One region of the Geobacillus sp. PLS 41 genome, then DNA from elsewhere that is predicted to be linked to it. Evidence: predicted binding sites of a transcription regulator. Region 1 holds the regulator's gene; the other holds the start of a gene.
The links. The regulator CtsR, encoded in region 1, represses protease genes until heat stress. The targets are predictions, from matches to a motif close to ATGGTCAATAAAGGTCAAACA.
Positions count from the first base shown of each region.

Region 2: clpP (ATP-dependent Clp endopeptidase proteolytic subunit ClpP) is a predicted target of CtsR. The motif match lies at 5,150-5,170, and genes of this name have one in related genera.

Region 1 is NZ_CM151395.1:476,168-483,082, reverse strand. Features, by position in the region: rRNA gene ACVX3G_RS02295 (16S ribosomal RNA) at 1-1,044, shown strand, start outside; rRNA gene ACVX3G_RS02290 (23S ribosomal RNA) at 1,433-4,362, shown strand; rRNA gene rrf (5S ribosomal RNA) at 4,600-4,716, shown strand; gene ctsR (transcriptional regulator CtsR) at 4,981-5,442, shown strand; gene ACVX3G_RS02275 (protein-arginine kinase activator protein McsA) at 5,458-6,006, shown strand; gene ACVX3G_RS02270 (protein-arginine kinase McsB) at 6,012-6,915, shown strand, end outside.
Region 2 is NZ_CM151395.1:1,017,771-1,024,685, forward strand. Features, by position in the region: gene trxB (thioredoxin-disulfide reductase) at 1-340, shown strand, start outside; gene ACVX3G_RS04960 (NUDIX hydrolase) at 678-1,154, shown strand; gene rapZ (RNase adapter RapZ) at 1,173-2,069, shown strand; gene ACVX3G_RS04970 (gluconeogenesis factor YvcK family protein) at 2,066-3,019, shown strand; gene whiA (DNA-binding protein WhiA) at 3,140-4,102, shown strand; gene ACVX3G_RS04980 (HPr family phosphocarrier protein) at 4,117-4,374, shown strand; gene clpP (ATP-dependent Clp endopeptidase proteolytic subunit ClpP) at 4,501-5,091, opposite strand; tRNA gene ACVX3G_RS04990 (tRNA-Arg) at 5,406-5,477, shown strand; gene ACVX3G_RS04995 (hypothetical protein) at 5,718-5,882, shown strand; gene rpoN (RNA polymerase factor sigma-54) at 6,409-6,915, shown strand, end outside.

The sequences.
Region 1 (6,915 bases):
GGCTAACTACGTGCCAGCAGCCGCGGTAATACGTAGGGGGCGAGCGTTGTCCGGAATTATTGGGCGTAAAGCGCGCGCAGGCGGTTCCTTAAGTCTGATGTGAAAGCCCACGGCTCAACCGTGGAGGGTCATTGGAAACTGGGGGACTTGAGTGCAGGAGAGGAGAGCGGAATTCCACGTGTAGCGGTGAAATGCGTAGAGATGTGGAGGAACACCAGTGGCGAAGGCGGCTCTCTGGCCTGCAACTGACGCTGAGGCGCGAAAGCGTGGGGAGCAAACAGGATTAGATACCCTGGTAGTCCACGCCGTAAACGATGAGTGCTAAGTGTTAGAGGGGTCACACCCTTTAGTGCTGCAGCTAACGCGATAAGCACTCCGCCTGGGGAGTACGGCCGCAAGGCTGAAACTCAAAGGAATTGACGGGGGCCCGCACAAGCGGTGGAGCATGTGGTTTAATTCGAAGCAACGCGAAGAACCTTACCAGGTCTTGACATCCCCTGACAACCCAAGAGATTGGGCGTTCCCCCTTCGGGGGGACAGGGTGACAGGTGGTGCATGGTTGTCGTCAGCTCGTGTCGTGAGATGTTGGGTTAAGTCCCGCAACGAGCGCAACCCTCGCCTCTAGTTGCCAGCACGAAGGTGGGCACTCTAGAGGGACTGCCGGCGACAAGTCGGAGGAAGGTGGGGATGACGTCAAATCATCATGCCCCTTATGACCTGGGCTACACACGTGCTACAATGGGCGGTACAAAGGGCTGCGAACCCGCGAGGGGGAGCGAATCCCAAAAAGCCGCTCTCAGTTCGGATTGCAGGCTGCAACTCGCCTGCATGAAGCCGGAATCGCTAGTAATCGCGGATCAGCATGCCGCGGTGAATACGTTCCCGGGCCTTGTACACACCGCCCGTCACACCACGAGAGCTTGCAACACCCGAAGTCGGTGCGGTAACCCTTACGGGAGCCAGCCGCCGAAGGTGGGGCAAGTGATTGGGGTGAAGTCGTAACAAGGTAGCCGTACCGGAAGGTGCGGCTGGATCACCTCCTTTCTAAGGACGAAGAAAAGCAGAAGCGCCGCGTTTGGCTCTCGAAGCCAAATGTTCTTCACCCGCAGGGGTGCTTGCACCCCGAGGGGGAAGGTTATTTGGCAGAAGAGAGCCAGGCGCTGGAGCTAGACATCAGTCGTTATTCAAAGCAAAACGCGCTTCTGTTTCGTTCAGTTTTGAAGGAATGAGGATTCCTTCAAGTGTTTTGCGCCTTCGTCTTCTTGCAGGTTCAAGGAAGATGGATTCCTCGGCGCAAAGCTGCAAAGAAGCAGACTCAAGGCAGTCGCTTCGTTCAGTTTTGAGGGAACGAGTCATGTTCTCTCAAGAATCAATTTTGTTCCTTGAAAACTAGATAACCGGAAAAGCAAAGGAAGAAGCCGAGAGCGCGATAGGTTAAGCTAGAAAGGGCGCACGGTGGATGCCTTGGCACTAGGAGCCGATGAAGGACGGGGCAAACGCCGAAACGCTTCGGGGAGCTGTAAGCAAGCGTTGATCCGGAGATGTCCGAATGGGGGAACCCACTGTCCGTAATGGGGCAGTATCCATGCCTGAATCCATAGGGCATGGAGGGCACACCCGGGGAACTGAAACATCTTAGTACCCGGAGGAGAAGAAAGCAACCGCGATTCCCCAAGTAGCGGCGAGCGAAACGGGAACAGCCCAAACCAAGAGGCATGTCCTCTTGGGGTTGTAGGACCGCTCACGATGGGAGTGAGAAAGGGACGGGGTAGACGAACCGGTCTGGAACGGCCGGCCAGAGAAGGTGAGAGCCCTGTAGTCGAAACTTCGTTCCCTCCCGAGCGGATCCTGAGTACGGCGGGACACGAGGAATCCCGTCGGAAGCAGGGAGGACCATCTCCCAAGGCTAAATACTCCCTAGTGACCGATAGTGCACCAGTACCGTGAGGGAAAGGTGAAAAGCACCCCGGGAGGGGAGTGAAAGAGAACCTGAAACCGTGTGCCTACAAGTAGTCAGAGCCCGTTGATGGGTGATGGCGTGCCTTTTGTAGAATGAACCGGCGAGTGACGATGGCGTGCGAGGTTAAGCCGAAGAGGCGGAGCCGCAGCGAAAGCGAGTCTGAACAGGGCGTGTGAGTACGTCGTCGTCGACCCGAAACCAGGTGATCTACCCATGTCCAGGGTGAAGGCCGGGTAACACCGGCTGGAGGCCCGAACCCACGCACGTTGAAAAGTGCGGGGATGAGGTGTGGGTAGGGGTGAAATGCCAATCGAACTTGGAGATAGCTGGTTCTCCCCGAAATAGCTTTAGGGCTAGCCTCGGGTTTGAGAGTGTTGGAGGTAGAGCACTGATTGGGCTAGGGGCCCCAAACGGGTTACCGAACCCAGTCAAACTCCGAATGCCAATGACTTATGCCCGGGAGTCAGACTGCGAGTGATAAGATCCGTGGTCGAGAGGGGAACAGCCCAGACCGCCAGCTAAGGCCCCGAAGTGCACGTTCAGTGGAAAAGGATGTGGAGTTGCCGAGACAACCAGGATGTTGGCTTAGAAGCAGCCACCATTTAAAGAGTGCGTAATAGCTCACTGGTCGAGTGACTCTGCGCCGAAAATGTACCGGGGCTAAACGTGCCGCCGAAGCTGCGGGATGACCGTTGGTCATCGGTAGGGGAGCGTTCTAAGGGCAGAGAAGCCAGACCGGAAGGACTGGTGGAGCGCTTAGAAGTGAGAATGCCGGTATGAGTAGCGAAAACAGAGGTGAGAATCCTCTGCGCCGAAAGCCTAAGGGTTCCTGAGGAAGGTTCGTCCGCTCAGGGTTAGTCGGGACCTAAGCCGAGGCCGAAAGGCGTAGGTGATGGACAACAGGTTGAGATTCCTGTACCACCTTCTTCCCGTTTGAGCGATGGGGGGACGCAGGAGGATAGGGCGAGCAGGCGGCTGGAAGAGCCTGTCCAAGCCGTGAGGCTGATCCGCAGGCAAATCCGCGGATCATAAGGCTAAGCGGTGACGGCGACGGAGTAATCCGGAAGTCCCCGATTTCACACTGCCAAGAAAAGCCTCTAGCGAGGGAAGAGGTGCCCGTACCGCAAACCGACACAGGTAGGCGAGGAGAGAATCCTAAGGCGCGCGGGAGAACTCTCGTTAAGGAACTCGGCAAAATGACCCCGTAACTTCGGGAGAAGGGGTGCTCTTTGGGGTGAAGAGCCCTGAAGAGCCGCAGTGAAAAGGCCCAAGCGACTGTTTATCAAAAACACAGGTCTCTGCGAAGCCGAAAGGCGACGTATAGGGGCTGACACCTGCCCGGTGCTGGAAGGTTAAGGGGAGCGCTTAGCGGAAGCGAAGGTGCGAACCGAAGCCCCAGTAAACGGCGGCCGTAACTATAACGGTCCTAAGGTAGCGAAATTCCTTGTCGGGTAAGTTCCGACCCGCACGAAAGGTGTAACGACTTGGGCGCTGTCTCAACGAGAGACCCGGTGAAATTATACTACCTGTGAAGATGCAGGTTACCCGCGACAGGACGGAAAGACCCCGTGGAGCTTTACTGCAGCCTGATATGGAATTTTGGTATCGCTTGTACAGGATAGGTGGGAGCCTGGGAAGCCGGAGCGCCAGCTTCGGTGGAGGCGACGGTGGGATACCACCCTGGCGGTATTGAAATTCTAACCCGCACCCCTTAGCGGGGTGGGAGACAGTGTCAGGTGGGCAGTTTGACTGGGGCGGTCGCCTCCCAAAAGGTAACGGAGGCGCCCAAAGGTTCCCTCAGAATGGTTGGAAATCATTCGGAGAGTGCAAAGGCACAAGGGAGCTTGACTGCGAGACGGACAGGTCGAGCAGGGACGAAAGTCGGGCTTAGTGATCCGGTGGTTCCGCATGGAAGGGCCATCGCTCAACGGATAAAAGCTACCCCGGGGATAACAGGCTGATCTCCCCCAAGAGTCCACATCGACGGGGAGGTTTGGCACCTCGATGTCGGCTCATCGCATCCTGGGGCTGTAGTCGGTCCCAAGGGTTGGGCTGTTCGCCCATTAAAGCGGTACGCGAGCTGGGTTCAGAACGTCGTGAGACAGTTCGGTCCCTATCCGTCGCGGGCGGAGGAAATTTGAGAGGAGCTGTCCTTAGTACGAGAGGACCGGGATGGACGCACCGCTGGTGTACCAGTTGTCCCGCCAGGGGCACCGCTGGGTAGCTATGTGCGGACGGGATAAGCGCTGAAAGCATCTAAGCGTGAAGCCCCCCTCAAGATGAGATTTCCCACCGCGCAAAGCGGGTAAGATCCCTCGAAGATGACGAGGTCGATAGGTCCGAGGTGGAAGCGTGGCGACACGTGGAGCTGACGGATACTAATCGATCGAGGGCTTAACCAAGAAAAGCGCAGGCGAGCGGGTCGCCGCGACGGGCAAATGTTCTTCGCCTGCAGGGATTTCCGATCCCGAAGGCGAAGGTTATTTGACCCCGAGCGGCGGCGAGCCGGAGCTGGACAATGCGAAAAGCGCAGGCGAGCGGCTTCTTCCAACGGTTATCTAGTTTTGAGGGAATGAACATCCTGTTGACAAATCCAACAGGATGGATATAATAATTACTGTCCAAGATGATCATCATTGCCTAGTGGCTATGGCGGAGGGGAAACACCCGTTCCCATCCCGAACACGGAAGTTAAGCCCTCCAGCGCCGATGGTAGTTGGGGCCAGCGCCCCTGCAAGAGTAGGTCGCTGCTAGGCAAAATGGAAAGCACGTCTTTTCTTTCCTTGGAAGAAAAGGCGTGCTTTTTCATTTATTCGGCTGCTTGACGTTTTATTGTCCAAAAAAACGGATATTCTATAGTTAGTTTTCCTTCTTTGGTCACTCTTGAAATTTTCCGTAATACATTGTATAGTAAGAGTAAGGTCAAATATAGTCAAAGTCAACAAATAGGCAGTGGGGTGTCCTGGTCAGCGGACGGCCCATCGCCAGGCAGCTTGGTTGTAAGGAAGGTGGTAGGTAGAGTGCCGAACATTTCCGACATCATTGAGCAATATTTAAAGCAAGTGCTCAATATGAGCGACCAAGATATCGTTGAAATTAAACGAAGCGAAATCGCTAATAAATTCCAATGTGTTCCGTCGCAGATCAACTATGTCATCAATACGAGGTTTACCCTTGAAAGAGGGTACATCGTCGAAAGCAAGCGCGGTGGCGGTGGGTATATCCGCATTATGAAAGTGAAGACAAAGAGTGAAGCACAGCTTATTGACCAGCTGCTCGAGCTTGTCGGCCACCGCATCAGCCAATCGAATGCCGAAGATGTGGTAAAACGTCTCGTTGAAGAAAAGGTAATTTCGGAGCGGGAAGCGAAAATTATGTTAAGCGCTATGGATCGTTCTGTTTTATATATCGATTTGCCCGAGCGGGACGAACTGCGGGCCCGCATGTTAAAAGCGATGCTGACGTCGCTGAAATACAAATAGGGGGAGGGGGAGGCATTGATTTGCCAAGAATGCAAGCAGCGGCCGGCCACGATGCACTTTACAAAAATTGTAAACGGAGAGAAAACGGAGTTCCATCTTTGCGAGCAATGTGCCAGAGAGCATGGCCATATGTTTACGTTCTACGGCAATGATGATTTTTCACTCAACAACTTGTTGGCGGGGCTTCTTAACTTTCAAGCGCCGATGAAAGAGATGACGGCGAACGCGTTTCCGAACCCGGATGTACTTCAATGTGAGACGTGCCAAATGACATACCATCAATTCACACAAATCGGGCGGTTCGGCTGCGCTAACTGCTACCGGACGTTTGCACGCTACTTGCCGCCGATTTTGAAACGGCTCCATAGCGGCAATACCGCTCATTCAGGAAAAATTCCGAAGCGAAAAGGCGGCGTTCTCCATTTGCGCAAGCAACTTGCTATGTTGAAACAAAAGCTTCAGGAGCTCGTTGCTCGTGAGGAATTCGAGCGGGCGGCCGAGGTGCGCGACCAAATCCGCTCGTTGGAGGATGAACTGCGTCGACGCGGAGAGGGGGATATGTAAGCGGTATGTCGTTCGAGAAGTTTTTCAATACGGCGGTCAGCGCGTGGATGAGCCAAGAGGGGCCGGATTCGGACATCGTCTTAAGCAGTCGCATCCGACTGGCGCGCAACATCGTTGACTTTCGTTTTCCAACGCTGTTTAGCAGTGAAGAAGCGATGCAAATCGTCGCGTTGTTTGAACGGACGTTCGCCCATCGTTCTTACGGAGGGGCAGGCCGCTTCGAGTTGTTGAAAATGTCGGAGCTTCAGCCGATTGAAAAACGGGTATTGGTAGAAAAACACTTAATTAGTCCGCATCTGGCTGAGGATTCGCCGTTTGGCGCTTGTCTGCTTTCGGAAAATGAAGAAATCAGCATCATGATCAACGAGGAGGATCATATCCGCATCCAATGCCTATTCCCGGGGTTGCAGCTTGCTGAGGCTCTCGAGGCGGCGAGCGAATTGGACGATTGGATTGAAGGGTATGTCAACTATGCCTTTGACGAGCGGCTTGGTTATTTAACGAGCTGCCCGACCAATGTCGGGACGGGATTGCGGGCTTCGGTGATGATGCATCTTCCGGCGCTTGTGCTGACGCAGCAAATTAACCGTATTATTCCTGCCATCAACCAGCTTGGGCTTGTTGTCCGTGGAACATACGGTGAAGGGAGTGAAGCGTTGGGGAATATATTCCAAATTTCCAACCAGATCACGCTTGGGAAATCGGAGGAAGACATTGTTGCTGATTTGCATACGATCGTTCAGCAGCTGATCGCCCAAGAAAGAGCGGCTCGTCAGGCATTAGTGAAAACTTTGGGCATACAATTAGAAGACAAGGTGTTCCGTTCATACGGCATACTGGCCAACTGCCGCGTCATCGAATCGAAAGAAGCGGCGCAATGTCTGTCCGATGTTCGCTTAGGGATTGATC
Region 2 (6,915 bases), 540 kb from region 1:
AATCAACGAAAAGGACGGAAAAGTCGGCAGCGTGACGCTTGTGCATACGCAAACAGGCGAGGAACGCGAATTTCCGTGCGACGGCGTTTTCATTTACATCGGGATGGTGCCGCTCTCGAAGCCGTTTGCCAATCTTGGCATCACGAATGAAAACGGCTATATCGTCACGAACGAAAAGATGGAGACGAAAGTGCCGGGCATTTTCGCCGCCGGTGATGTGCGGGAAAAAACGCTCCGGCAAATCGTGACGGCTACCGGCGACGGCAGCATCGCCGCGCAAAGCGCCCAGCATTACGTTGAGGAACTGAAAGAAAAGCTCAATAAGCAAGGGGTCAGCTGATCCGGTAACCAAATCGCAATCAAATCGTAATGGTTATTTAACCCAGATGTAACACGGGCGCAACACATTTGTCGTATGCTATAAGTAAGTAATTGACCCCCTTTTATATAGATCCTTTTTGGCGCGGGCGTTTGTCCGCGTCTCTTTTTTCTTTGCCTGCGCGCTTGCATCCTGCCGCCCCGCTCGAAACGGCGGGGGATGGCGTCTTTCGGCTGGAAGCGGAATGTTGGGCCCCCGAGGTTTTTGCAGACGGGAAGCGGACGGTTTCCAGCGGTTTGAAGGTGGAGCGGCCTAACTATTTATGGTAAAATAAAGATGATTATGTGCGTGTTTGCGGATGGTTGGGGTGAACGAATTGCAACGGGTGACAAACTGCGTATTATATAAAGACGGCCAAGTGCTGCTTTTGCAAAAGCCGAGGCGCGGCTGGTGGGTCGCTCCGGGCGGGAAAATGGAGCCCGGCGAGACGGTGCGTGAAGCATGCATTCGTGAATACCGGGAAGAGACGGGCATTTATTTGAAAAATCCAGAGCTGAAAGGCGTCTTTACGATCGTGATGAAAAATGGGAATGAAACGGTGTCGGAGTGGATGATGTTTACGTTTTTCGCCGACGACTTCATTGGTGAAAACGTGCCGTCTTCCGAAGAAGGGACGCTTGCTTGGCATCAGGTGGAGACGCTTTCGACGCTGCCGATGGCCCCTGGAGACTATCATATTTTGGATTACGCCTTGAAAGGCAAAGGGGTCATGTACGGGGTGTTTGTCTATACAGAGGAATTCGAGCTGCTTTCATATCGGCTCGATCCGAGCTGATGGAGAGGAGGGGCGGAGATGGGACAAAACGGGGCGCTGCAGCCGATTCAGCTCGTCATCATCACCGGTATGTCCGGCGCGGGAAAGACGGTGGCGATTCAAAGCTTCGAAGACCTCGGCTTTTTTTGTATTGACAACTTGCCGCCGACGCTACTGCCGAAATTTTTGGAGCTCGTCAAAGAATCCGGGAATAAAATGAACAAAGTCGCCCTTGTCATGGATTTGCGCAGCCGCGACTTTTTCGATCATTTGTTCGCCGCGCTCGATGAGCTGGCTGAGCAAGCGTGGGTCATCCCACAGGTGTTGTTCTTGGACGCCCAAGATTCGACGTTGGTGGCCCGCTACAAAGAAACGCGGCGGACGCATCCGCTTGCGCCGAACGAGCCCCCGCTTGAAGGAATCCGTTTGGAGCGGAAGCTGCTCGAAGAACTGAAAGGGCGGGCGCAGATCATTTACGATACGACGGGGCTCAAGCCGCGCGAGCTGCGGGAGAAAATCATCCGCCAGTTCTCATCGCACGCTCAATCCGGGTTTACCATCAACGTCATGTCGTTTGGGTTTAAGTACGGCATTCCAATTGATGCAGATTTGGTGTTTGACGTCCGCTTTTTGCCGAACCCGCATTACATTGAACATATGCGTCCGAAAACCGGGTTGGATGACGACGTATCGTCCTACGTGCTCAAGTGGGGGGAAACGCAAAAGTTTTTGGAAAAGCTCATTGACTTGTTGTCGTTTATGCTGCCGTATTACCAGCGCGAAGGAAAAAGCCAGCTGGTGATCGCCATCGGCTGCACGGGCGGGCAGCACCGTTCGGTGGCGCTCGCAGAATATATCGCCCGCCATTTTTCAGATGATTATAAAACGGTTGTCTCGCACCGGGACATGGAGAGGAGAAAGGACATACACCGATGAGAAACGAACGAGCAGCGAAACTGGTCGTCATCGGCGGCGGCACCGGGCTTCCCGTCCTGCTGAGGGGGCTGAAGCAGCATGAATTGGATTTGACCGCCATTGTCACGGTCGCCGATGATGGAGGGAGTTCCGGGCGGCTGCGCGATGAGCTGCACATTCCGCCGCCCGGGGATGTCCGCAACGTATTGGCCGCGCTGTCTGACGTCGAACCGCTCATTGTCGAGCTGTTCCAGCACCGTTTTCAAAACGGCAACGGCTTATCCGGCCATTCGCTCGGCAATTTGATTTTGGCGGCGCTCACATCGATCACCGGCGACTTTGTGAAAGCGATCCGTGAGATGAGCAAAGTGTTGAACGTGCGCGGCCAGGTGCTGCCGGCAGCGAACAAGAGCGTCGTTTTGCACGCGGAGATGGAAGACGGTTCCATCATCTCTGGCGAGTCAAAAATCCCGAGTGCGGGAAAAAAAATTAAGAGGGTGTTTTTAACGCCGGAAGACATTGAGCCGCTGCCGGAGACGGTTGATGCCATCCGCCGCGCCGATTTGATTGTCATCGGGCCGGGCAGCCTATACACAAGCATCTTGCCGAATTTGCTCGTGCCGAAAATCGGGCAGGAAGTATGCAAGGCGAAGGCGAAAAAAGTATATATATGCAACATTATGACTCAGGCCGGCGAGACGCCGCACTATACGGTGAGCGACCATGTGGAGGCGCTTCATGCTCATCTTGGCGGCCCGTTTTTGGACGCGGTGATCATCAACAGCGGAGCGATCCCGGAAGCGATCCGCCGCCGCTACGAGGCGGAGCGGGCCGAGCCGGTGCGTGACGACAGCAGCGGGCTTTCGTTGCAAGTCATCCGCGACGATATTGTCACGTACGAGGATGGGGTCATTCGCCATAATACGGCGAAAGTCGCCGCCCTTCTTCTCGGGCTTCTCCCTCACCGTTAAAGGCGGGACCCGAGTAGGCCGCAAAGCGCCATTATGGGCGGTGATGCTCCCGATGGCCGCGCCGAAAGTCAGGCACCTCCAACCGGCCGGATGCGGGGAACGAATGGAGGTGGAGCGATCGTGTCTTTTGCATCGGAAACGAAAAAGGAATTGACCCATTTAGAGGTGAAGCCTTGCTGCTTGCGCGCGGAGCTGTCGGCGCTTTTGCGCATGAACGGTTCACTGTCGTTTTCCGGCGGGCGAATGGCCATCGATGTCCAGACGGAAAATGCGGCGATCGCTCGGCGCATTTATACGTTATTGAAAAAGGGCTACGATGTCGCCGTCGAGCTGTTTGTCCGCAAGAAAATGCGCTTGAAAAAAAACAACGTCTACATCGTCCGCGTGACCGACGGTGCGGCTTCTTTGCTTCGTGAACTTCACATTGTCAACGGCGATTTTTCGCTCATCCATGACATTTCCCCGGAGCTCGTCAAGAAAAAATGCTGCAAGCGCTCGTATTTGCGCGGCGCGTTTTTGGCCGGCGGTTCGGTCAACAACCCGGAGACGTCGTCCTACCATTTGGAGATTTTTTCGCTGTATGAGGAGCATAACCGGGCGTTATGCGAATTGATGAACAGCCACTTTTTTTTAAATGCGAAAACGTTGGAACGGAAAAAGGGGTTTATTACGTATTTAAAAGAGGCGGAAAAAATCGCCGAGTTTTTGAACATCATCGGCGCCCATCAAGCGCTGCTCCGCTTTGAGGACATTCGCATCGTCCGCGATATGCGCAACTCGGTCAACCGGCTTGTCAATTGCGAAACCGCCAATTTGAACAAAACGATCGGCGCTGCGCTTCGCCAGGTGGAGAACATCCGCTACATCGACGAGACGATCGGCCTTGATTCACTGCCGGCCAAGCTGCGGGAAATCGCGAAACTTCGCATCGAGCATCAAGACGTGACGCTGAAAGAGCTCGGGGAGATGGTTGCCGGTGGAAAAATCAGCAAATCCGGCATCAACCACCGGCTGCGCAAAATTGATGAGATCGCGGAGCGGCTGCGGGCTGGAAAGCCGGTCGATTTCCATAAATCGCTGTAAAGGGGAGATGGAGAATGGTGGAAAAACAAGTGGAAGTGAAATTAAAAACCGGGCTGCAGGCGCGCCCGGCGGCGTTGTTTGTCCAAGAAGCGAACCGTTTTTCCGCTGATGTGTTTTTGGAAAAAGACGGAAAACGGGTCAACGCGAAAAGCATTATGGGCTTGATGAGCCTCGCCATCGGCCATGGAGCGGTGATCACGCTCATTGCCGACGGTCCGGATGAGCAAGAAGCGATCGAAAAGCTCGCCGCCTATGTGCAAAAGGAAAAGTAAAGCAGCGTGTGGGGCTGGCGGGGAAAGGAATGGAAAAGGCTGCTCCGTTTTTGTCGGAAGCAGCCTTTTTTCGTCAATGTCGGTGCAGGCGCAGCTCTATAGCGGTTCTGCCAACGTGTGCATGCCTTATTTTTCATCAGCGCGCGTCAGCACGCGGTCAATGATGCCGTATTCCATTGCTTTTTGCGCGGTCATAAAGTTGTCGCGGTCCGTATCGCGCTCGATCACTTCGATCGGCTGGCCGGTGTTTTCCGATAAAATGCGGTTCAATTTGTCGCGCAAGAACAAAATGCGCTTCGCTGCGATTTCGATTTCCGTCGCTTGCCCTTGGGCGCCGCCGAGCGGTTGGTGGATCATGATTTCACTGTTTGGCAAGGCGAACCGTTTCCCTTTCGCACCGGCGGCAAGCAAAAACGCCCCCATGGAAGCGGCCATGCCGATGCAAATTGTCGATACGTCCGGTTTGATGAACTGCATCGTGTCGTAAATCGCCAGGCCAGCTGTGATCGAGCCGCCCGGGCTGTTGATGTACAAGGAAATATCTTTGTCCGGGTCTTCCGCCGCCAAAAACAACAGCTGCGACACGATCGAGTTGGCCACTTGGTCGTCGATCGGGCTGCCAAGGAACACGATTCGGTCTTTCAATAAGCGCGAATAAATGTCGTACGCCCGCTCCCCGCGGTTCGTCTGTTCGATGACAGTCGGAATCAAATACATCAAAAACGCCTCCTTTTCCATCCTAATGGATCAATATGTACGCCTTAATCATACACGAATGGTCAATGAAGGTCAAACAAAACGACCTTCCCCATTCTTTATAACATATTCGCGGCTAGCGGGAACATCCCTCTTTTCATCATAACCGCTTTTTTATTTTTTTAACCAGTTGCCTGTGGCGGTGGCATTGATGTGGAAGGAACAAAGGCCTAATTTTTCCTGTTTTTTTATTGCATTTTCCCCTTGCATTTTTGCACGATCCTGCTATAATAGAACATGCGACGGAACGAAATAGAGAAATCATGAACTTCCATGCCCTCGTAGTGTAGTGGATAGCACGAGAGATTCCGGTTCTCTTAGCGTGGGTTCGAATCCTGCCGAGGGCGTTCCAACGATCCGACAAGTTCGGATTGAGATTCCCAAATCCCTTGATACGACCGCGTTTGCGGTCGTTTTTCATTTTTTGGGAATCCCGAAAAAAACGATAGAATCCGAAAAAATTTTGTACGAATTTTGCACGGCTATTTGGTACGATCCAGTTCCGCCATCGCGAGATCGACCTGCCGGGATTCTTTTTGTTCCATCTCATCTAAAATATGCGAGTACGTTTGCAGAGTAGTGACAATATGGCGGAACAGGAAACGAGTTTGGAGCAGCTGGCTTCGATTCGGTTTCGCCAACCGTCGATCACAATTCGGACTTTGTCCGCAGACAAAGCGTATGGCGCCACGGAGTATCTGGAAGCGCTCTTTCTTCATCCAGACTACAGTTTTTTGTTTTTTGTCGTGTAAATGCCACTAATAAGTGAAAGGTGCAAACCGAATCCTCCTTCCGTTGCGTCACCCGATTGGGCAGCGCTTTTTATGTAGGTGAGGTGATACACGTGTAGAAGTTGCACGAGGTATTGAACGATAACAAAAGCTAAACCACATGAAGAAAAAGGACGGAATGACCTGGGGCGACTGGATGGAGATCATGGGGTCCGGCGCGATACGTATAAACGAGTGCGCGGGGCGGTGAGGAGGAAATGGGAAGGAATAAAGACCCTTAGGTTAAAAAACATATACTTGGTATATGGTTGTAATCCTGCCGAGGCAAAACAGCCGCCTAGGCGGCTGTTTTTCTTTTAGATCAGCAGCGGACGCGCCGCTTTCCTCGAGAGGGTTCCCAAATCAAGGGCTCGGGCGGGGCATTGGGTTTTTTTCGTCTGAACAGGCGCCGGTTCGGGCGGTCGCCAAGGCCGCTTTCCGCCGTCAAAAATTTCTCCTACCCCCTCCCGCTCCCGTTGTGTACAATAAAAGAAAGGGAGGCGTGACGATGAGGGCGGAGTTATGGCAAGAGCAGCGGCTGCAGTTGTCGCTGACAAAGGAACTTGTGCAGGCGATTGAACTGTTGCAATATTCCGCAGTGGATTTGGAAGCGTTTTTATATGAACAGTCGCTGGAAAACCCGTTTTTGGAAATTCGCCGCACCCGGGTGCGGCAACGGCCAAGCCGGACAGAAAGAGACCAAAAGCAATGGCTCGAGAACATTGGCGCCCGCGCAGAGACACTTGTTGGCCATTTGCTTTCTCAGCTGCCTGCGTTGAAGCTGGCCGATCGGGAAGAGCGCATCGTCCGTTATCTCATTGCCTCGCTCGATGAGGATGGCTATTTGCGCGTGCCGCTTGCCGAGCTGGCGGCGCGGTTTTCCGCATCGGAACAAGAGATGGAACGGGGGCTGCGCCTTGTGCAGTCGCTCGACCCGCCGGGAGTCGGCGCCCGCGATTTGGCGGAATGCCTCTTGCTGCAGCTTGAACGTCTTCCTGAGCGCGACGAGCTGGCG